4 regions of the Lysinibacillus fusiformis genome follow, and region 3 is predicted to be linked to each of the others. Evidence: a T-box and tRNA genes for the amino acid it is inferred to sense, from the RefSeq annotation. Region 3 holds a T-box; the other regions hold tRNA genes.
The links. A T-box is a leader RNA that pairs with one kind of tRNA and senses whether it is charged. The one in region 3 lies ahead of ileS (isoleucine--tRNA ligase), so its partner is inferred to be a tRNA-Ile.

Region 1 (5,302 bases), 1.1 Mb from region 3:
GTCTCAACGAGAGACTCGGTGAAATTATAGTACCTGTGAAGATGCAGGTTACCCGCGACAGGACGGAAAGACCCCGTGGAGCTTTACTGTAGCCTGATATTGAATTTTGGTACAACTTGTACAGGATAGGTAGGAGCCAGAGATCTCGGAGCGCCAGCTTCGAAGGAGGCGTCGGTGGGATACTACCCTGGTTGTATTGAAATTCTAACCCATGCCCCTTAGCGGGGCAGGAGACAGTGTCAGGCGGACAGTTTGACTGGGGCGGTCGCCTCCTAAAAGGTAACGGAGGCGCCCAAAGGTTCCCTCAGAATGGTTGGAAATCATTCGTAGAGTGTAAAGGCACAAGGGAGCTTGACTGCGAGACCTACAAGTCGAGCAGGGTCGAAAGACGGGCTTAGTGATCCGGTGGTTCCGCATGGAAGGGCCATCGCTCAACGGATAAAAGCTACCCCGGGGATAACAGGCTTATCTCCCCCAAGAGTCCACATCGACGGGGAGGTTTGGCACCTCGATGTCGGCTCATCGCATCCTGGGGCTGTAGTCGGTCCCAAGGGTTGGGCTGTTCGCCCATTAAAGCGGTACGCGAGCTGGGTTCAGAACGTCGTGAGACAGTTCGGTCCCTATCCGTCGTGGGCGTAGGAAATTTGAGAGGAGCTGTCCTTAGTACGAGAGGACCGGGATGGACACACCGCTGGTGTACCAGTTGTCTTGCCAAAGGCATCGCTGGGTAGCTATGTGTGGACGGGATAAGTGCTGAAAGCATCTAAGCATGAAGCCCCCCTCAAGATGAGATTTCCCATTACGCAAGTAAGTAAGATCCCTCAAAGACGATGAGGTAGATAGGTTCGAGGTGGAAGTGTGGTGACACATGGAGCTGACGAATACTAATCGATCGAGGACTTAACCAAAACGTTTGAACCATTCAATGTATCGTTTATCCAGTTTTGAAAGAACAACACTTTCAACAAGTTTTTAAGATACTATGTATTTTGAAGCTTTTAAAAGGAACTTCTGCTAAGAACGCAACATCCGTGTTGCAACGCAGAAGCCAGCACATCCATGTGCAAGTCTAGTGATGATGGCAAAGAGGTCACACCCGTTCCCATACCGAACACGGAAGTTAAGCTCTTTAGCGCCGATGGTAGTTGGGGGCTTCCCCCTGTGAGAGTAGGACGTCGCTAGGCATAGTACCCAGGAGGATTAGCTCAGCTGGGAGAGCATCTGCCTTACAAGCAGAGGGTCGGCGGTTCGAGCCCGTCATCCTCCACCATATGCCGGTTTAGCTCAGCAGGTAGAGCAACTGACTTGTAATCAGTAGGTCGTGGGTTCGATTCCTATAGCCGGCACCATTTTTTCGAGCCATTAGCTCAGTTGGTAGAGCATCTGACTTTTAATCAGAGGGTCGAAGGTTCGAGTCCTTCATGGCTCACCATTTTTGAAATAATAATAAGCGGGTGTGGCGGAATTGGCAGACGCACTAGACTTAGGATCTAGCGCCGCAAGGCGTGGGGGTTCGACTCCCTTCACCCGCACCATTATTTTCATTGCCAGATAAAAAACTTATGCACATGCGGAAGTAGTTCAGTGGTAGAACACCACCTTGCCAAGGTGGGGGTCGCGAGTTCGAACCTCGTCTTCCGCTCCAAATGTGCCGGGGTGGCGGAACTGGCAGACGCACAGGACTTAAAATCCTGCGGTAGGTGACTACCGTACCGGTTCGATTCCGGTCCTCGGCACCATCTTAAATGCGCCCGTAGCTCAATTGGATAGAGCGTCTGACTACGGATCAGAAGGTTATGGGTTCGACTCCTGTCGGGCGCGCCAAAAGAACAACGGGAAGTAGCTCAGCTTGGTAGAGCACTTGGTTTGGGACCAAGGGGTCGCAGGTTCGAATCCTGTCTTCCCGACCATTTCCTAAAAATTTATGGGGCCTTAGCTCAGCTGGGAGAGCGCCTGCCTTGCACGCAGGAGGTCAGCGGTTCGATCCCGCTAGGCTCCACCATAAGTAAATTAACCAGTATAAAGATCCTGGCGGCGTAGCTCAGCTGGCTAGAGCGTACGGTTCATACCCGTAAGGTCGGGGGTTCGATCCCCTCTGCCGCCATCTTAAGGACCTTTAGCTCAGTTGGTTAGAGCAGACGGCTCATAACCGTCCGGTCGCAGGTTCGAGTCCTGCAAGGTCCACCATTTATATATTGTAACGGAGGTATACCCAAGTCTGGCTGAAGGGATCGGTCTTGAAAACCGACAGGCGGGTAACACCGCGCGGGGGTTCGAATCCCTCTACCTCCTCCAGTTTTAAATTTTTATAAATGGTGCTTTAAAAACTCGAAACAGCATAAAATTATCGCGGGGTGGAGCAGTGGTAGCTCGTCGGGCTCATAACCCGAAGGTCGTTGGTTCAAATCCGGCCCCCGCAACCAAAAGGTCCCGTGGTGTAGCGGTTAACATGCCTGCCTGTCACGCAGGAGATCGCCGGTTCGATCCCGGTCGGGACCGCCATTTTTAAAATAAAAGTCATGAGAAGCAAAAGAGTGAGCAAGCTTAGCATGGACGAAATGGGTCAGTAGCTCAGTTGGTAGAGCATTAGATTGAAGCTCTAAGTGTCGGCGGTTCGATTCCGTCCTGACCCACCATTTATGCGGGTGTAGTTTAATGGTAAAACCTCAGCCTTCCAAGCTGATGTCGTGGGTTCGATTCCCATCACCCGCTCCAAGGGCCTATAGCTCAGCTGGTTAGAGCGCACGCCTGATAAGCGTGAGGTCGATGGTTCGAGTCCATTTAGGCCCACCATTATTCCGAAGTAGCTCAGTTGGTAGTAGCACCTGACTGTTAATCAGGTTGTCGCAGGTTCGAGTCCTGCCTTCGGAGCCATTTTTATTTTGGGGAAGTACTCAAGAGGCTGAAGAGGCGCCCCTGCTAAGGGTGTAGGTCGGGTAACCGGCGCGAGGGTTCAAATCCCTCCTTCTCCGCCATGGGCCCGTTGGTCAAGTGGTTAAGACACCGCCCTTTCACGGCGGTAACACGGGTTCGAATCCCGTACGGGTCATACTAAAAACAGTAGATGCAACTGCATCTACTGTTTTTTTATATTCATAGATAGATTCAATGCATTTTCGTCCATATAAACTACTTCCCAGATATGCCCGTCTACATCTTGAAAACCCCAACCATACATAAATCCGTGATCTTGTGGTTCACTATAAGGTTTACCACCAGAGGCAAGTGCCTTATTCACTAATTGATCTACTTGTTCTCGATTTTCGGCAGAAAGGCATAAGATTGCTTCTGCAGAAGTAGTAGTATCTGTAACTTCTTTCTTACTAAACCCTTTAAATCGTTCTTCCACCATTATTAATACAAAGATATTTTCACTAATAATCATTGAGGCCGTTGTTTCATCACTGAATTGTTGATTGAACTCAAAACCTAATTCCTTAAAAAAGTTGATAGATTTGTTTAGATCTTTCACTGGTAAATTGATAAAGATATTTTTCGATTGAAAAGCCATTTAGTATCACCTCCAAATCGACAGTATCATAGCGCCTTAAGTCATGTCAATTTTAGCATTGTGGGCAAAAATGGCAGACATTTAAATTATTTAAAGCAGATGTTATATCACCATAAAAAACAGAAAGGTTATTTATACAACCTTTCTGTTGATAAAGCCTATCTATTTATCCTCTAGCTAGCATTCTTTCAAGTGAGCTAAGTGCTTCAGCAGTAGTATGTTCATCTACTTGTATACGGTTATGAGGTTGCCCCTGCTCAATACTTTCGAGGCTCCATAACAAATGCGGCAGGTCAATACGATTCATTGTTAAGCAAGGACAAAAGTTTTCATTTAAAGAGACAATATGTTTATCTGGATGCTGCTTAATAATGCGATTGACTAAGTTCATTTCTGTTCCAATGGCCCATGAAGATCCGCTCGGAGCGCGATTGATTGTGTCAATAATGTATTTTGTGGAGCCTGCATCATCAGCTGCTGCTACAACTTCACGACTGCACTCAGGGTGAACAATAATTCTCATAGTTGGGTGTGCTTTGCGAATAATCTCTGTATGTTGAACTGTGAAACCTTCGTGCACAGAGCAGTGACCCTTCCAAAGAATAACCTGAATATTTTCAAGGGACTCTGTTGTTTCGAGCATGTTCTTATGAGGATTCCAAACAGCCATATTTTCAAGAGGAATACCTAAGTCATAGGCAGTATTTCTTCCTAAATGTTGGTCAGGTAAAAAGAAGATACGCTGTTTTTGTGTAAATGCCCATTGAACAAGCTCCTTAGCATTCGATGAAGTGACACAAGCACCACCATGTCTTCCAGTAAAGGCTTTAATAGCTGCAGTTGAATTGACATAGGTTAGAGGGATAATCGTATCACCAAAGAGTTCTTGAAGAATCGGCCATGCTTGTTCAGTTTGATAAATGTCTGCCATATCAGCCATTGAACAACCAGCACGCATATCTGGCAAATAGACATATTGTTGTTTTGTTGTCAGCATATCAGCAGTCTCTGCCATAAAATGCACGCCGCAAAATACGATGTGTTCAGCTTCCTTATTTGCTGCGGATAATTGAGCTAACTGTAAAGAATCCCCAGTTGCATCAGCAAATTGAATGACCTCATCTTTTTGATAATGGTGCCCAGGAATAAATAATTTAGGACCTAATTTTTTCTTTATTGATAAAATACGAGATTCCATTTCCTTTACGGATAGTGCCCGATAATGCTCAGGAAGTAGTGTCGTTTGTTGTAATAAACTAGTGATGGACAAGGGAATGATCTCCTTTCATTTGAACGAGTGCACTAATGTCAAAAGCTTTAACTGAATGTGTTAAGGAGCCAAGTGAAATCCACTGAATACCCGATTGGGCATATGCCTTTAAATTTTCAAGTGTGATGCCCCCAGATGCTTCAGTTGCAATAGAAGGAGGGACAGTGGGAAGCCATGCACGTATCTCTTCTGGACTACGGTTATCAAACATAATAATATCTGCTCCAGCGTTGATAGCTTCTTCTAGCTGTTCTTTTGTTTCAATTTCAACTTCAATTTTTACGGTATGACCGACTTTCGCTCTAGCGGCCTGAACTGCATTTGTTATGCTACCAGCAAAGGCAATATGATTATCCTTTAGCATGATTGCATCATACAGACCATTACGATGATTAAAAGCACCACCGATTCGAACAGCATATTTATCCAGCATACGCAGTCCAGGTATTGTTTTACGGGTATCGCATATTTTTGCATGCGTACCTACGGTTTCTTGAACTGCAAGATGGGTCGCCGTTGCA
Region 2 (5,302 bases), 1.1 Mb from region 3:
CCATTGAAACAAAACCCACCAACGAAACAGACGCCTTACTAGCAGGTCAATTCGTGCAAGCATTCCGTCTCTATTATGAAATGGCACTCAATGATGGTGATTTTTATTGGATAGCTGATATGCTTTCACCTGGCAGTACAGCATATCAAGAATTGGAGAAATACATTAATGAGATTGCCTATCAGGGTCATTACTTCTATTTTACAAACAATGACGTGCTAGATGTACAATACTCAAATGGTCAATATTATGTTGACATGAACGAAACTTTTGATTTTTATGATACACAAGGTAATTACCAATTCTATGATCGCTATAAAACTTATACAGTTATTACGGATGATTATGGTGCTTATAAAATTGCCAACATTAAGATACATCAATAAAACCTTTTACAAAGTAAAATAGCAAGCTAGTTCATCACTAGTTTGCTATTGGTTCGCATATTTCCCATGCCATACTATTTGTCGATAGTTCTCTTTATCTGTGTCACCCTCTGTATTAATAAACAGCACCCTCGCATGTTCATTTAGGTGTAAGGCATTTTTTAATTCCTTATATTGTTCATTTGTCATTATTTCATAAAAGCAACCAAATGGCGCCGCTCCTGATTCACCAGCTATAATGCGAGTGTCTGTGTCTAATGGATTGCCAAGAACGCGCATACCTGTAGCTGCTATTTCTTCCTCGCAGGAGATACTTATTTTTGTAGAGGCTTTTAAGATTTGCCAAGCCTGTGGATTCGGTTCACCGCAAGCAAGCCCTGCCATAATCGTTTGCATCTCCCCGCCAACAGAGACAAATTGATCCGTATTTTTTTTAAAGCTTTCATAATAGCAATTAGCGACATGAGGCTCAACCAATACAAAAGTAACTTCCTGCTCATAGTATTGCTGTAAAAACGCCACTACCGCTCCTGCAAAGGATCCTACACCTGCTTGCAAAAATACATGTGTCGGGGCTAGCTGTATCTGTTCAACAATCTCCTGCACAATAGTTGTGTAACCTTGCATAATCCATAATGGAATTTCTTCATAGCCATCCCACATTGTATCCTGAACCAGTACCCAGCCATTTTCTTGTGCAAGCTGTGAGGTATAACGAACAGTATCGTCATAATTCATTGTCGTAATTTCAGCAAAAGCCCCTTCACTTTTAATATGCTGCAAACGCTCAGCCGCGCTGCCAGCTGGCATATATATTCGCGCTTGAAAACCCAGTTCTCTAGCTGCCCATGCAACACCACGACCATGATTACCATCTGTCGTTGAAATAAATGTTAAATCGCCTACTTTTGCTTTTACTTCCGGAGATTTTAACTGTTCAAACGATAGCTCCTTTATATTCCTCCCAAGCTTATTGGCAATATATTGCGCAATTGCATAAATACCGCCTAATACTTTAAAGGCATTTAAACCAAATCGATAAGATTCATCTTTAACAATGATTTTTTCTACACCCATATATGAAGCAAGTGCCTCAAGATGATGGAGAGGTGTCTGCTCAAATCGCTCATATGTACGCTGAAATTGACCAACCTTCTTTACTTGTTCCAGTGTAAAATATGATAGTAATGGTGAGCCATGGTTTGTGTTGTCTAGCTGATTGTGCACCCACTTTAATTTTTCCTTCATACCTATCTCCCCCTTTACTAATAGCTTAGTCGATCTAGCTTTAAAATACAAAATTTATTACCAAAATTAAACAGGGGTAGTCAGAGCAAGCAAATATATCAGTTATACACTGGTTTTGGACCTACAAACACCGAGAATTCCAATCTAAACCTCCAGAAAAACAATAAACCCTTACAGGATCTAATTTCTGTAAAGGTTTATTATTATCTAGCTATTTTTAAGTAAATTAAAAAGTGCAGTAGATGTAAATTCATCTACTGCACTTAGTATGACCCGTACGGGATTCGAACCCGTGTTACCGCCGTGAAAGGGCGGTGTCTTAACCACTTGACCAACGGGCCCATGGCGGAGAAGGAGGGATTTGAACCCTCGCGCCGGTTACCCGACCTACACCCTTAGCAGGGGCGCCTCTTCAGCCTCTTGAGTACTTCCCCAAAATAAAAATGGCTCCGAAGGCAGGACTCGAACCTGCGACAACCTGATTAACAGTCAGGTGCTACTACCAACTGAGCTACTTCGGAATAATGGTGGGCCTAAATGGACTCGAACCATCGACCTCACGCTTATCAGGCGTGCGCTCTAACCAGCTGAGCTATAGGCCCTTGGAGCGGGTGATGGGAATCGAACCCACGACATCAGCTTGGAAGGCTGAGGTTTTACCATTAAACTACACCCGCATAAATGGTGGGTCAGGACGGAATCGAACCGCCGACACTTAGAGCTTCAATCTAATGCTCTACCAACTGAGCTACTGACCCATTTCGTCCATGCTAAGCTTGCTCACTCTTTTGCTTCTCATGACTTTTATTTTAAAAATGGCGGTCCCGACCGGGATCGAACCGGCGATCTCCTGCGTGACAGGCAGGCATGTTAACCGCTACACCACGGGACCTTTTGGTTGCGGGGGCCGGATTTGAACCAACGACCTTCGGGTTATGAGCCCGACGAGCTACCACTGCTCCACCCCGCGATAATTTTATGCTGTTTCGAGTTTTTAAAGCACCATTTATAAAAATTTAAAACTGGAGGAGGTAGAGGGATTCGAACCCCCGCGCGGTGTTACCCGCCTGTCGGTTTTCAAGACCGATCCCTTCAGCCAGACTTGGGTATACCTCCGTTACAATATATAAATGGTGGACCTTGCAGGACTCGAACCTGCGACCGGACGGTTATGAGCCGTCTGCTCTAACCAACTGAGCTAAAGGTCCTTAAGATGGCGGCAGAGGGGATCGAACCCCCGACCTTACGGGTATGAACCGTACGCTCTAGCCAGCTGAGCTACGCCGCCAGGATCTTTATACTGGTTAATTTACTTATGGTGGAGCCTAGCGGGATCGAACCGCTGACCTCCTGCGTGCAAGGCAGGCGCTCTCCCAGCTGAGCTAAGGCCCCATAAATTTTTAGGAAATGGTCGGGAAGACAGGATTCGAACCTGCGACCCCTTGGTCCCAAACCAAGTGCTCTACCAAGCTGAGCTACTTCCCGTTGTTCTTTTGGCGCGCCCGACAGGAGTCGAACCCATAACCTTCTGATCCGTAGTCAGACGCTCTATCCAATTGAGCTACGGGCGCATTTAAGATGGTGCCGAGGACCGGAATCGAACCGGTACGGTAGTCACCTACCGCAGGATTTTAAGTCCTGTGCGTCTGCCAGTTCCGCCACCCCGGCACATTTGGAGCGGAAGACGAGGTTCGAACTCGCGACCCCCACCTTGGCAAGGTGGTGTTCTACCACTGAACTACTTCCGCATGTGCATAAGTTTTTTATCTGGCAATGAAAATAATGGTGCGGGTGAAGGGAGTCGAACCCCCACGCCTTGCGGCGCTAGATCCTAAGTCTAGTGCGTCTGCCAATTCCGCCACACCCGCTTATTATTATTTCAAAAATGGTGAGCCATGAAGGACTCGAACCTTCGACCCTCTGATTAAAAGTCAGATGCTCTACCAACTGAGCTAATGGCTCGAAAAAATGGTGCCGGCTATAGGAATCGAACCCACGACCTACTGATTACAAGTCAGTTGCTCTACCTGCTGAGCTAAACCGGCATATGGTGGAGGATGACGGGCTCGAACCGCCGACCCTCTGCTTGTAAGGCAGATGCTCTCCCAGCTGAGCTAATCCTCCTGGGTACTATGCCTAGCGACGTCCTACTCTCACAGGGGGAAGCCCCCAACTACCATCGGCGCTAAAGAGCTTAACTTCCGTGTTCGGTATGGGAACGGGTGTGACCTCTTTGCCATCATCACTAGACTTTGTTATGTATCTCGTTTTGAAGTTGTTTACCTGTCCTTCAAGACAAGAATTATTGTATAACGTTTTCTAACATTATGCAATACTTTTTTATAAAAAAAAGAAATTATTACGTTTTGAAGATATTTTTGTTAAGTAAGAGAAATTATTGCCCTGCAAAATATTATAGCAATTGTTGTTTCAAAAGAAAACAATTATTTTATTTTGTATATTTTCTTAACTTATAATCTATTTGAAAACAAGTGAAGAACATAGAAAATCCTTCACTCGTCTTTTCATTAAATATTTGAAAGCTCTATTTTTAATTTTACAATATCATCAAAAGTGGTAGAAGGACCAAAAGATATTCTAAAAAATTGGCGTGCCGCTTCTAAAGAGAAACCCATTGATAAAATGGCCTTTGTTCCAGATTCACTATGAATATCACATGCGCTACCCGTAGAGATACAAATTCCTGCCTCATTTAACTTTAAAAGAACATATTGCCCCTCTACTTTCTCCATCATTACCCCACAAATATTAGGTAGTTGCTGTTTACACTCAACAAGTTGACATGTTTCAGATAAATCATTTTTGAAAAAATTTCTTAAAGTCTCGTAATGTTGCAATTCATATTGATAGTTTTCAATTGCTGCCGCAAAGGCCACAATTGCAGGAGTATCTAATGTTCCCCCTCTTAGCCCTCTCTCATGTGTTACACCTGGTGTTAATGCAGGTACACGAATTGCGGGGTTCAGATATACAGCACCACACCCCTTTGGTCCACCTATTTTATGAGCTGAGATGGTAATCGCATCTGCTCCTTTTGGTATAGGTAGTTTGCCAAATGATTGCACACAATCAACATGACAGAAAATATTTGACTTTCTTGCCATCTCTACGATTTTCTCCACAGGCTGGATAGAACCAATTTCAGAATTGACATGTTGAATGGTAATCAAAGCTGTATCTTCACGAATTGTTTGTTGCAATTGGACCAGATCAACGCAACCATCCTTCTGCAATGGTAATTTCGTTACAACAAAGCCCTTTTTCTCAAGTGTATTCAAAGCTGCATGCACAGACGTATGTTCGGCTTGAGATGAAATAATGTGTTTTCCTTTTTTAGAGGCTAGCGCTAATGACAAGATGGCTATGAGGTTTCCTTCTGTTCCGCTCCCTGTAAAAATTACACCATCACTATTTACGCCTAGAGCATGGGCTACAACATTTCTTGACTGCTGGACAAAATAAAGGGCTTGTCCCCCTAGATCATGCAGACTTGCACTGTTTCCATAATAACGTTGTGCAACCTCTACATATGCCTCAAGAGAATTCCTCGTCATAGGTGACGTTGCAGCATAATCCATATAAATCATTGTCTTCTTCCTCTCTAGTTCATCAGGTCTTGTTTTCTTTTTTATTTTATGTAAAGATAG
Region 3 (5,302 bases):
ATAAGGCAAGTTTTGATAGTTTTTTATATCTTGAATCGACTTTTGCTTATGCGCAATCAAGGAAGTTAATCCCCTCACAGGAGCAAGTAGATAAAGAGCTAGAGCTGATTATGGAGGGATTTAGCAATGAAACTCAGCCAACAATGGATGAACGATTACAAATGCTACAAATCACAAAAGAAGAGTTTTCTGCTAAATATGCAATGCCAATCGCTTATAAAATGGCCACAGTTAACTTATTATGGGAGGCAAGCAAAGCCGATTATAAGGATGTAAGTTATCCAATTCGTACATGGCTTGTTGAGCAAGAAGCCATGAATTATTTAGAGCAACATTATCTTCAAGACATTGCCTCCTTACGAGAAAAATATAAAATCCCAGAAAAGGACAGCCAAATGAAGCTCATCAGAAGTGGAACGGTCTTAGCAATTAAGGAACATGAGTTTTTAGTTGTCTCAGGTGTCCTGGAAAGCGAGATTGGTCAAAAATCTGTAGATGAATTAGTGCAAAAACATAGCAATGGTACATGGTTCCCTCTAGTGGATGTCCCGAAAACACTATCAGTTGGCGATCGAGTAGAAGTACAGTATAGACAGGCGATTGGGAACGATGACACTCAGCCGTTCATTGATTATAAAGATATCGTCGAGATGAAAATAGTAAAGGAATATCAATAAAAAGAAGCTAGACATTCAATGATTATAGAATGTCTAGCCTTTTCTTTAAAGTTGGATTCATATACAATAGTTGTAATATTTTTCTAAAATAGAGGTGTTGAATTGTTATTTGCTATATTAGATAATGCGACAGCTTTTTTCCTAAGCTTACCTCTTCTACTGATTTATTTAAAAAGTATGTCACAGGAAGAGTCCTCTTGGCGTTGGTCGATGCCTTTATGGTTGTTGAATTACTTTGGTATTCGTTATTTTGTATCGGATGGTGCGCTTTTTTGGGTTGTCCTCTTTTGGCAGTTACTATTTTTATGGCCAATTAGTCTAGCAATCTATCTCCATTTATACAACAAGGAAAAGAAGTGGGCATGTTATATAGGCTTAAAGAAAAAGCATGTTGTGATTGTGGCAACATTGATGGTGTTATTTGGGAGCTCACTCGTTTATTCACTTTATCAGGCAAATCAGCAAGTGATTGCGATTCATCAGCAGGTAATGCTAGAGCTTGAGGACAGTTCAGATCGACAGCTTTATTTGATACACAATACGATTGCTCCTTCGACACTTCTAGATGTTGCTGATGACATAGCTGAAGTTCGCAGTGGTCAGGTATACGCGGCAACCTTTCCTTGGCGTAGTAAGGTGATTGTACACCAAGATAATTGGCAAAAGGAATTTACATATGTCCGTTTTAATGAGGGATGGAAGCTAGATGGGATATACCGAAAAAGTGAGTATCAAAATAAATAAGCAAAGGGGAGTCAAACAGTTGATACAAGATGTACTGAAGGAAGAAGAATTAAAGGATCGATTAATAGCATTGAAAAAGGGACAAACAACAATGGAGCTAGAGAATCAAGAGCAGCTTGTGCATTCCATGCTAGCACACATCGGTTCTATTGATAGTGAGCTACGGGATACCTATATTTATAGCAGCTTTTATGAATGGATTTTAGAAAAAAACTTGCTGGATCATCGTTGCTTAACGGAGCTGTGGGATTACAGCTTAAACCATTTATTAGTTAAGGGAATTGGAGAAAAGGAATCGGATTGGGTCTTTACTCGCTCCTTTACATCATTATTAGTAGCGCTTATTTTAGCAAGGGATCTACAAGATAATTTTTTATCCAAGGCTAATATAGAGGACTGTCAAACGAAGGTACTAACCTATGTATTATCTGAAAAGGATGTAAGAGGCTATGTGCCTGGCAAGGGATGGGCGCATAGTGTGGCACATGTTTCAGATGCTATCGATGAACTCGTGAAAAATCCTAAATCGATGAAAACAGCCTATGTCGATATGCTACATGCACTATGGTCCATCTATTTACAACCAGATTACGTCTTTATCCATAATGAAGATGAAAGGCTATTAGTGCCAATATTCGCGATGCTGGAGCAGGGACTGAATCAAAATGAAGTCATCCAACTAGTGCAGCAAATGCCATTCACTATAGCCGTATTAAAGGAACAGCTGAGTGAAGAACAATACAGAATAGTACTATTCAATAGTAAAACTTTGCTAAAGAGCCTTTTGATTCAAACCATTCATCAGCCACGGTATGCTGTTCTCCATCAAAGCATTGCCACTTGTCTCAACGAAAATTTTTAAGATTGTCCACTGTTGACAGACAATTGGTAATTTGCTAAGATGAAGGACAATAAAAGCATACAAATTCGTTGATGAGAAAGAGTAGTGTTTCATTTTGTTCTACAGAGAGCCGACATTTGGTGGAAGTCGGTGTGCAGGTGTTACATGAAAATCCTCTCTGAGAAGATTAGCTGAATCGAGTAAGCTAATCCGGGTGTCTACCGTTAAAAAGAACACGTATGATTGTACGTTGCTGAGTGCTATTGGCCATCGTGTCAATAGAATTAGGGTGGTATTCGCGGTTAACCCCGTCCCTTTTCCTTGGGACGGGGTTTTTTGTATGCCTTTTATACAAATTTGCTTGTATAGGAGGAGCTAATATGCAGAAAGAACAAAAGAAAGAAACAACGGTTGAACGAGAAACAAGGATTCATGCATTGTGGGCGCAAGAAGGGACCTTCACTAAATCCGTTAGCAATCGTGCTGGACAGCAGCCCTTTGTGTTTTATGAGGGACCACCAACAGCGAATGGTTTACCACATGTTGGCCATGCATTTGGTAGAACCATAAAAGATGTCGTGGCACGTTATAAAACGATGCAAGGCTATTTGGTTGAACGAAAAGCAGGCTGGGATACACATGGTTTGCCTGTGGAATTAGGGGTAGAAAAGACATTAGGCATATCTGGAAAGCAGGAGATTGAAAACTACGGGGTAGAGCGCTTTATTCAGGCATGTAAAAAGAGCGTTTTTACCTATGAGCAAAAATGGCGTACCTTTACAGAGCAGCTTGGCTACTGGCTCGATATGGATGATCCTTACCTAACATTAAGTAATGACTATATCGAATCTGTATGGCATATTTTAAGCCATGTTCACAAGGAAAAACTTTTATACAAAGGGCATCGCGTTTCACCTTATTGCCCTAGCTGTCAAACATCCTTAAGCTCTCATGAGGTGGCACAGGGCTATAAGGATGTCAAGGATTTATCCGTTACTGCAATGTTTAAGCTTGAGGATCGAGACGAATATTTCTTAGGCTGGACAACGACACCTTGGACGTTACCAGCCAATGTAGCTTTGGCTATGAATCCTGCTCTTCGATATGTACGTGTAAGGCATGCAAATAACATATATATCCTCGCCAAATCGTTAGTATCAAAGGTTTTTTCAGAGCCTGTGGAAATATTAAGTGAGCATGACGGGCAGGATTTTGCGGGTGTTTCCTATTTACCGCCATTTTCCTATATAACCGTCGATAAAGGTCATGTTGTTGTCATGGCGGATTATGTGACAGAGCATAATGGAACAGGGATCGTACACATAGCGCCGGCTTATGGAGAAGACGATTATAAAACGGTCCAACAAAATGATTTGTCCTTTGTCAATGTAGTCGATCTTAAAGGCTGTTATACAGAAACTGTACCTGAGCTTGTCGGAAGATTTGTGAAAGACTGTGATGTCGATATCATTAAGATGCTTGCAGCAAATGAGCTTTTATTTGCTAAAGAAAAATATGAGCACAGCTACCCGCATTGCTGGCGCTGTGATTCCCCATTGCTGTACTACGCAACAGATAGCTGGTTTATCAAAATGTCTGCATTAAAAGAGCAGCTTTTACAAAATAATCAACAGGTGACATGGTATCCTAGCCATATCAAGGATGGTCGCTTTGGCAACTTCTTAGAAAACTTAGTGGATTGGAATATTAGTCGTAATCGCTATTGGGGGACACCGCTCAATGTATGGATTTGTCAGGACTGCACTCATGAGGAGGCACCTAACAGTATTGCAGCACTAAAACAATTAGCCAAAGGGACTGTCGATGAGCAATTAGAGCTCCATAAACCATTTATTGATGACATTGTCTGTACCTGTCCTGTCTGTCGAGGCGACATGAAACGTACGCCTGAAGTTATCGATGTTTGGTTTGACAGTGGCTCGATGCCATTTGCCCAACAGCATTATCCTTTTGAGGATGGAGCGACTTTTCATCATCAGTTTCCAGCAGATGTTGTTATTGAGGGAATCGACCAAACGCGAGGCTTTTTCTATAGCTTATTAGCGGTTTCGACCTTATTTACAGGAAAACCACCTTATAAAAATGTGCTATCGTTAGGGCATGTACTGGATGAGCATGGACAGAAGATGTCCAAAAGTAAAGGCAATGCGTTAGAGCCTGTTGAGTTAATTGAGCAGTATGGAGCAGATGCTTTACGCTGGGCATTTTTAGTTGATAGCTCCCCATGGAATCCAAAGCGTTTTTCTAAGAAAATTGTCCTAGATGCGAAATCTAAACTAGTGGATACACTCGACAATACGTTTAAATTTTATGAAATGTATGCCCAAATCGATGGCTTTACGTATGATGCTACAAATACAGGTACACGCTCACAACTAGATCGTTGGATATTGTCTCGCTTACATCATACTATCCAGCTTGTCACAACATCCATGGATGATTATCAATTTACACAGGCTACACGGGAAATTGGTCAATTGGTAGAGGAGTTAAGCAATTGGTATATTCGTCGGTCACGCGCTAGATTTTGGGCAAATGGAATGACAGCAGATAAACGCGGTGCATTTAGCACACTTTATGAGGTGCTTACATCCATTTGTCAATTAGTAGCTCCGTTTACACCGTTTATAGCAGAGGATATCTACTGTCAATTATGTGGGAAAAGTGTTCATCTTGAGAAATATCCAACATTCAACGATCAACTAGTGGATATGAAGCTTGAACAAGAAATGGCAACGGTTTTAACAGTTGTGGAACTTGGACGTAGCATTCGTAATAGTCAGGGAATCAAGGTTAAACAGCCTTTAAGTGAGCTCATTGTTGCCATTGGAGGTGAACCGGCAGATTATCAAGTCTATTGCGAACTCATTCAGGATGAGTTAAACATCAAAGTTTGTAGATGGACATATGATTTTTCGGCTTATGAAAGCGTGTATTACAAGCTGAATTTTAAAACGGCTGGAGCGGCATTTGGTCCAAAGGTTAATCAAGTAAAAGAATATGTGTTGACATTAGCGGA
Region 4 (5,302 bases), 2.4 Mb from region 3:
CTTCATTCGCCCTAGCAATGATGTTCTTCACTCTCCGCACTCGTACTGCATTTGAGGCAGCTGATTTATCAGGCTTTGCACAATCTTTGGGTTATTTATTTGCCGCAATTGGTCCTATTCTTTTTGGCTACTTGCATGATTTCTTTGGTGGCTGGAATATTGCGGGATGGCTCTTTGTCGTTGTGGCAATATTACTCTTCTTTTGCTCAATGAGAGCCTCCAAGGATGAATATGTGCATTAATAAATAAAGCAGATGGTTCAGGTTCCCCATCTGCTTTATTTCTATATGGTGTATACGTTTACGCATTGTTTAATGGTCAGCTTGCTGTAGTAATGTTAGCAATTCTGCAAGACATTCTTTTGCTTCATTACTATGAACTGTCATAGCAGAAAAAATAGGAATAGCCTCTTGTAGGAGTAAATAACTAAAATAATAATAGCCTACAAAAGCTTGCTGCCCATAGCCCTTTGGCGTTTCTTCCTCCCACTCCTGCTCATCATTGTCCTCATTTTCTGACCATAAATAGTTAGTATCTAATAGCTCCTGCATGGTTTCAACAGTATTGGCTGAGTCTAGATAATCCTTTGTAATAGCATGTGCCACAGCCAAATATAACTGTAATTCTTGTAAGGAGACATCCTCCGTATTTTTACTAGCTAGCTTTTTTAAAAGGAGCAGCAAAACCCAGGGTGTCACCTGCCATAGTGTACCTTGATGTTCAATTAACTCAGCTAGCTGTGGATATTGCTCCTGTTCAATCAGCTGAGGGATGGTTGTTCCTCTACCATAAGGTGTCGTCAATTGTCTCCATGGGATATTCGGGATTTGCTGGTCTAACATAATCAACGCCCTCTCCTCAACATGTAATTTGGAAATTAATTTTCAAAATTATTAGGAAAGTAAACATCTCCTTTACTGCTAATAGCACGGCTTTTGATAAAAATAATTTGGTGTATGATATATATTTACATAGGGTTTATGGAATATATGAGTCGTTGCAGGCGAAAGTGGCGGGATTAACCATGTCCAGTTGCCTGTAACTTCTCTTTCTGCTGATTTTTCTGCTTCCTCAAACAATTTAAATTGCTGAGCCGCTGTATGGTGATCAACAATGCTCACACCATCTTCTTTAAATGAGTGAAGAACAGCAATATTAAGTTCCACTAATGCACGATCACGCCAAAGAGACGCTTGTTTGGTTGTATCAAGATTAAAAATTTCTGCAATAGCAGGTAGCATGTTATAGCGCTCATGATCTGCTAAATTGCGTGCACCGATTTCTGTTCCCATATACCAGCCATTAAATGGAGCAGCTTGAAAATCAATACCCGCCATTTGAAAACGCATACTCGAAATTATGGGTACGGCATACCATTTCATCCCTAACTTCTCCACATCCACTGACTCTGGATGGCGGATTGAGACCTCTACTATATATTCTTCAGGGATTACATACATTTTGGGAGCGCGATCATCCACCTGTATAATGAGTGGTAGCACATCAAAAGCCGTTCCTTTACCTTTCCATCCCAGAGATTTACATACTTTTGTAAACTCAATGGATTGCGAATCTCCAATAACGCCTGCTTCTGTTTCATAGCCTGCATAACGGATAAGTTGATGATTCCAAATCCTTACTCTATCTGAAGCAAACACTGTTATAGTTGGACGGATCTTCCCACAATTTGTTGCATAATCAATATGTTCTAGTAATTTTTGAAAAATATCCTGTTCATCTAAAACATCACGTGCATCTACCACATGCAGTGACTGCCAAAATAGACGTCCGATACATTTATTGCTATTACGCCATGCCACTCTTGCACCAAAAACTAGCTCCTCAGTTGTTGGGTAATATTCACCTGCATTTTCAACTTCCTGTAATCTATTCTTTAACCAAAGTTCTGATTTATTTTGTTCTGTCTGGTATAAACTTAAAAATTGCTGTATCTCCTGTATATTCATATCGATTCCTCCACTTATCCTCATATTAGAGGAACAAAACGACAAGCACCATGAAAATAGTACTTGAAAAAACATACATATTTTATATATGAAATAGTTTGTTCAAATTTAATCTGTAGATTCTCTTTCGTAAAGAGAATCTACATAGTGTTGAAAAACAAAACTAACAATAGAATTTTTGTGAAAGGTGAAAATGGTTTCCGTTGCAGGCTACTTGCTTTCCTGTGGGCGAGCGCCGAGCCGCTTCCTCCGCTCCCGCTCCGTGCAGGGGCTCGCCTGTCTCGCTATCCCACGGGAGTCAAGTAGCCCTCCACTCCAACCTACAAAATGTTTACTTTTTTAGCAAAGATTTTCAAATAAAGTGAAGGTCTTCACTACCCTTTATGAAGGGGTGTTGTCACTATTGCACATGGTTGATTGGAGTGGAGCCAGCGTCACAGATGAGACACTGGAGTGAACGCAGTGAGGGAAACGGCTCATCGGACATCTCTTGGAAAGGACGCTGACGGAACGGGAATCAACCCCTCGCCTTGCCAAAAGCTCTTTTTCTGCTATTGTCATGATCTTTTTTCAACAACATGAAAAAGGAGAATGTACTTAAAGGAAATAGAAAAAAGCATGTAACACACATCTGTGCTACATGCTTGATGACCCGTACGGGATTCGAACCCGTGTTACCGCCGTGAAAGGGCGGTGTCTTAACCACTTGACCAACGGGCCGTGGCTCCGAAGGCAGGACTCGAACCTGCGACAACCTGATTAACAGTCAGGTGCTACTACCAACTGAGCTACTTCGGAATAATGATGGGCCTAAATGGACTCGAACCATCGACCTCACGCTTATCAGGCGTGCGCTCTAACCAGCTGAGCTATAGGCCCATTTTGGAGCGGGTGATGAGAATCGAACTCACGACATCAGCTTGGAAGGCTGAGGTTTTACCATTAAACTACACCCGCAATAATGGTGGGTCAGGACGGAATCGAACCGCCGACACTTAGAGCTTCAATCTAATGCTCTACCAACTGAGCTACTGACCCGGAAAATGGAGGAGGTAGAGGGATTCGAACCCCCGCGCGGTGTTACCCGCCTGTCGGTTTTCAAGACCGATCCCTTCAGCCAGACTTGGGTATACCTCCAAAAATATTAAAATGGTGGAGCCTAGCGGGATCGAACCGCTGACCTCCTGCGTGCAAGGCAGGCGCTCTCCCAGCTGAGCTAAGGCCCCATTTTATCATGAAAGATGGTCGGAATGACAGGATTCGAACCTACGACCCCTTGGTCCCAAACCAAGTGCTCTACCAAGCTGAGCTACATTCCGTAAACGTGAATTTATTGGCGCGCCCGACAGGAGTCGAACCCATAACCTTCTGATCCGTAGTCAGACGCTCTATCCAATTGAGCTACGGGCGCATATTAATTAAAAAACGATGAGCCATGAAGGACTCGAACCTTCGACCCTCTGATTAAAAGTCAGATGCTCTACCAACTGAGCTAATGGCTCGTAAAATAAAAAATGGCTGGGGTACTAGGATTCGAACCTAGGCATGACGGAATCAAAATCCGTTGCCTTACCGCTTGGCTATACCCCAATTTTGAAATGGGGCGACTGATGGGAATCGAACCCACGAATGTCGGAACCACAATCCGATGCGTTAACCACTTCGCCACAATCGCCACTATAAAATAATAGCTATATATGAACGAGTACCTCAATACCTGGCAGGGGCAGTAGGAATCGAACCCACACCAAAGGTTTTGGAGACCTCTATTCTACCGTTGAACTATGCCCCTAAAATGGTGGAGGGGGACGGATTCGAACCGCCGAACCCTAAGGAGCGGATTTACAGTCCGCCGCGTTTAGCCACTTCGCTACCCCTCCAAGGGAATGGTGCCGGCGATAGGAGTCGAACCCACGACCTACTGATTACAAGTCAGTTGCTCTACCAACTGAGCTACACCGGCAATAATAATGGCGGTCCCGACCGGGATCGAACCGGCGATCTCCTGCGTGACAGGCAGGCATGTTAACCGCTACACCACGGGACCATAATGGTGGAGGATGACGGGCTCGAACCGCCGACCCTCTGCTTGTAAGGCAGATGCTCTCCCAGCTGAGCTAATCCTCCACAAAAAATAAGCGAAGCGATGTCCTACTCTCACAGGGGGAAACCCCCAACTACCATCGGCGCTAAAGAGCTTAACTTCCGTGTTCGGTATGGGAACGGGTGTGACCTCTTTGCCATCATCACTTCACTTATTCAGTTGAAAGACTTATTCTTTCAAAACTGGATAAACGTGCATTGAATGGTTCAAACGTTTTGGTTAAGTCCTCGATCGATTAGTATTCGTCAGCTCCATGTGTCACCACACTTCCACCTCGAACCTATCTACCTCATCGTCTTTGAGGGATCTTACTTACTTGCGTAATGGGAAATCTCATCTTGAGGGGGGCTTCATGCTTAGATGCTTTCAGCACTTATCCCGTCCACACATAGCTACCCAGCGATGCCTTTGGCAAGACAACTGGTACACCAGCGGTGTGTCCATCCCGGTCCTCTCGTACTAAGGACAGCTCCTCTCAAATTTCCTACGCCCACGACGGATAGGGACCGAACTGTCTCACGACGTTCTGAACCCAGCTCGCGTACCGCTTTAATGGGCGAACAGCCCAACCCTTGGGACCGACTACAGCCCCAGGATGCGATGAGCCGACATCGAGGTGCCAAACCTCCCCGTCGATGTGGACTCTTGGGGGAGATAAGCCTGTTATCCCCGGGGTAGCTTTTATCCGTTGAGCGATGGCCCTTCCATGCGGAACCACCGGATCACTAAGCCCGTCTTTCGACCCTGCTCGACTTGTAGGTCTCGCAGTCAAGCTCCCTTGTGCCTTTACACTCTACGAATGATTTCCAACCATTCTGAGGGAACCTTTGGGCGCCTCCGTTACCTTTTAGGAGGCGACCGCCCCAGTCAAACTGTCCGCCTGACACTGTCTCCTGCCCCGCTAAGGGGCATGGGTTAGAATTTCAATACAACCAGGGTAGTATCCCACCGACGCCTCCTTCGAAGCTGGCGCTCCGAGATCTCTGGCTCCTACCTATCCTGTACAAGTTGTACCAAAATTCAATATCAGGCTACAGTAAAGCTCCACGGGGTCTTTCCGTCCTGTCGCGGGTAACCTGCATCTTCACAGGTACTATAATTTCACCGAGTCTCTCGTTGAGACAGTGCCCAGATCGTTACGCCTTTCGTGCGGGTCGGAACTTACCCGACAAGGAATTTCGCTACCTTAGGACCGTTATAGTTACGGCCGCCGTTTACTGGGGCTTCAATT

Region 1: it has a tRNA-Ile gene. The T-box ahead of ileS (isoleucine--tRNA ligase) is inferred to sense a tRNA for this amino acid. The anticodon was not compared.
Region 2: it has a tRNA-Ile gene. The T-box ahead of ileS (isoleucine--tRNA ligase) is inferred to sense a tRNA for this amino acid. The anticodon was not compared.
Region 4: it has a tRNA-Ile gene. The T-box ahead of ileS (isoleucine--tRNA ligase) is inferred to sense a tRNA for this amino acid. The anticodon was not compared.

The regions. Positions count from the first base shown of each region.
Region 1 covers NZ_CP070490.1:621,212-626,513, reverse strand. Annotated here, with positions in the region: rRNA gene JTI58_RS03190 (23S ribosomal RNA) at 1-908, shown strand, start outside; rRNA gene rrf (5S ribosomal RNA) at 1,069-1,184, shown strand; tRNA gene JTI58_RS03180 (tRNA-Val) at 1,195-1,270, shown strand; tRNA gene JTI58_RS03175 (tRNA-Thr) at 1,274-1,349, shown strand; tRNA gene JTI58_RS03170 (tRNA-Lys) at 1,357-1,432, shown strand; tRNA gene JTI58_RS03165 (tRNA-Leu) at 1,451-1,535, shown strand; tRNA gene JTI58_RS03160 (tRNA-Gly) at 1,571-1,645, shown strand; tRNA gene JTI58_RS03155 (tRNA-Leu) at 1,651-1,739, shown strand; tRNA gene JTI58_RS03150 (tRNA-Arg) at 1,748-1,824, shown strand; tRNA gene JTI58_RS03145 (tRNA-Pro) at 1,834-1,910, shown strand; tRNA gene JTI58_RS03140 (tRNA-Ala) at 1,927-2,002, shown strand; tRNA gene JTI58_RS03135 (tRNA-Met) at 2,031-2,104, shown strand; tRNA gene JTI58_RS03130 (tRNA-Ile) at 2,111-2,187, shown strand; tRNA gene JTI58_RS03125 (tRNA-Ser) at 2,203-2,295, shown strand; tRNA gene JTI58_RS03120 (tRNA-Met) at 2,349-2,423, shown strand; tRNA gene JTI58_RS03115 (tRNA-Asp) at 2,427-2,502, shown strand; tRNA gene JTI58_RS03110 (tRNA-Phe) at 2,561-2,636, shown strand; tRNA gene JTI58_RS03105 (tRNA-Gly) at 2,642-2,715, shown strand; tRNA gene JTI58_RS03100 (tRNA-Ile) at 2,717-2,793, shown strand; tRNA gene JTI58_RS03095 (tRNA-Asn) at 2,798-2,874, shown strand; tRNA gene JTI58_RS03090 (tRNA-Ser) at 2,885-2,975, shown strand; tRNA gene JTI58_RS03085 (tRNA-Glu) at 2,978-3,049, shown strand; gene JTI58_RS03080 (VOC family protein) at 3,077-3,511, opposite strand; gene nadA (quinolinate synthase NadA) at 3,678-4,781, opposite strand; gene nadC (carboxylating nicotinate-nucleotide diphosphorylase) at 4,768-5,302, opposite strand, start outside.
Region 2 covers NZ_CP070490.1:614,010-619,311, forward strand. Annotated here, with positions in the region: gene JTI58_RS02945 (trypsin-like peptidase domain-containing protein) at 1-386, shown strand, start outside; gene JTI58_RS02950 (diaminopropionate ammonia-lyase) at 432-1,634, opposite strand; tRNA gene JTI58_RS02955 (tRNA-Glu) at 1,904-1,975, opposite strand; tRNA gene JTI58_RS02960 (tRNA-Ser) at 1,978-2,068, opposite strand; tRNA gene JTI58_RS02965 (tRNA-Asn) at 2,079-2,155, opposite strand; tRNA gene JTI58_RS02970 (tRNA-Ile) at 2,160-2,236, opposite strand; tRNA gene JTI58_RS02975 (tRNA-Gly) at 2,238-2,311, opposite strand; tRNA gene JTI58_RS02980 (tRNA-Phe) at 2,317-2,392, opposite strand; tRNA gene JTI58_RS02985 (tRNA-Asp) at 2,451-2,526, opposite strand; tRNA gene JTI58_RS02990 (tRNA-Met) at 2,530-2,604, opposite strand; tRNA gene JTI58_RS02995 (tRNA-Ser) at 2,658-2,750, opposite strand; tRNA gene JTI58_RS03000 (tRNA-Ile) at 2,766-2,842, opposite strand; tRNA gene JTI58_RS03005 (tRNA-Met) at 2,849-2,922, opposite strand; tRNA gene JTI58_RS03010 (tRNA-Ala) at 2,951-3,026, opposite strand; tRNA gene JTI58_RS03015 (tRNA-Pro) at 3,043-3,119, opposite strand; tRNA gene JTI58_RS03020 (tRNA-Arg) at 3,129-3,205, opposite strand; tRNA gene JTI58_RS03025 (tRNA-Leu) at 3,214-3,302, opposite strand; tRNA gene JTI58_RS03030 (tRNA-Gly) at 3,308-3,382, opposite strand; tRNA gene JTI58_RS03035 (tRNA-Leu) at 3,418-3,502, opposite strand; tRNA gene JTI58_RS03040 (tRNA-Lys) at 3,521-3,596, opposite strand; tRNA gene JTI58_RS03045 (tRNA-Thr) at 3,604-3,679, opposite strand; tRNA gene JTI58_RS03050 (tRNA-Val) at 3,683-3,758, opposite strand; rRNA gene rrf (5S ribosomal RNA) at 3,769-3,884, opposite strand; gene JTI58_RS03060 (cysteine desulfurase family protein) at 4,163-5,233, opposite strand.
Region 3 covers NZ_CP070490.1:4,492,942-4,498,243, reverse strand. Annotated here, with positions in the region: gene JTI58_RS22095 (DUF3221 domain-containing protein) at 1-677, shown strand, start outside; gene JTI58_RS22090 (hypothetical protein) at 780-1,421, shown strand; gene JTI58_RS22085 (DUF2785 domain-containing protein) at 1,441-2,283, shown strand; T-box leader at 2,343-2,581, shown strand; gene ileS (isoleucine--tRNA ligase) at 2,643-5,302, shown strand, end outside.
Region 4 covers NZ_CP070490.1:2,084,682-2,089,983, reverse strand. Annotated here, with positions in the region: gene JTI58_RS10295 (CynX/NimT family MFS transporter) at 1-242, shown strand, start outside; gene JTI58_RS10290 (hypothetical protein) at 312-842, opposite strand; gene JTI58_RS10285 (nitric oxide synthase oxygenase) at 921-1,967, opposite strand; tRNA gene JTI58_RS10280 (tRNA-Glu) at 2,616-2,687, opposite strand; tRNA gene JTI58_RS10275 (tRNA-Asn) at 2,689-2,765, opposite strand; tRNA gene JTI58_RS10270 (tRNA-Ile) at 2,773-2,846, opposite strand; tRNA gene JTI58_RS10265 (tRNA-Gly) at 2,851-2,924, opposite strand; tRNA gene JTI58_RS10260 (tRNA-Phe) at 2,930-3,005, opposite strand; tRNA gene JTI58_RS10255 (tRNA-Ser) at 3,012-3,104, opposite strand; tRNA gene JTI58_RS10250 (tRNA-Ala) at 3,118-3,193, opposite strand; tRNA gene JTI58_RS10245 (tRNA-Pro) at 3,210-3,286, opposite strand; tRNA gene JTI58_RS10240 (tRNA-Arg) at 3,302-3,378, opposite strand; tRNA gene JTI58_RS10235 (tRNA-Lys) at 3,397-3,469, opposite strand; tRNA gene JTI58_RS10230 (tRNA-Gln) at 3,483-3,557, opposite strand; tRNA gene JTI58_RS10225 (tRNA-His) at 3,567-3,642, opposite strand; tRNA gene JTI58_RS10220 (tRNA-Trp) at 3,686-3,759, opposite strand; tRNA gene JTI58_RS10215 (tRNA-Tyr) at 3,764-3,847, opposite strand; tRNA gene JTI58_RS10210 (tRNA-Thr) at 3,855-3,930, opposite strand; tRNA gene JTI58_RS10205 (tRNA-Asp) at 3,939-4,014, opposite strand; tRNA gene JTI58_RS10200 (tRNA-Val) at 4,019-4,094, opposite strand; rRNA gene rrf (5S ribosomal RNA) at 4,106-4,221, opposite strand; rRNA gene JTI58_RS10190 (23S ribosomal RNA) at 4,287-5,302, opposite strand, start outside.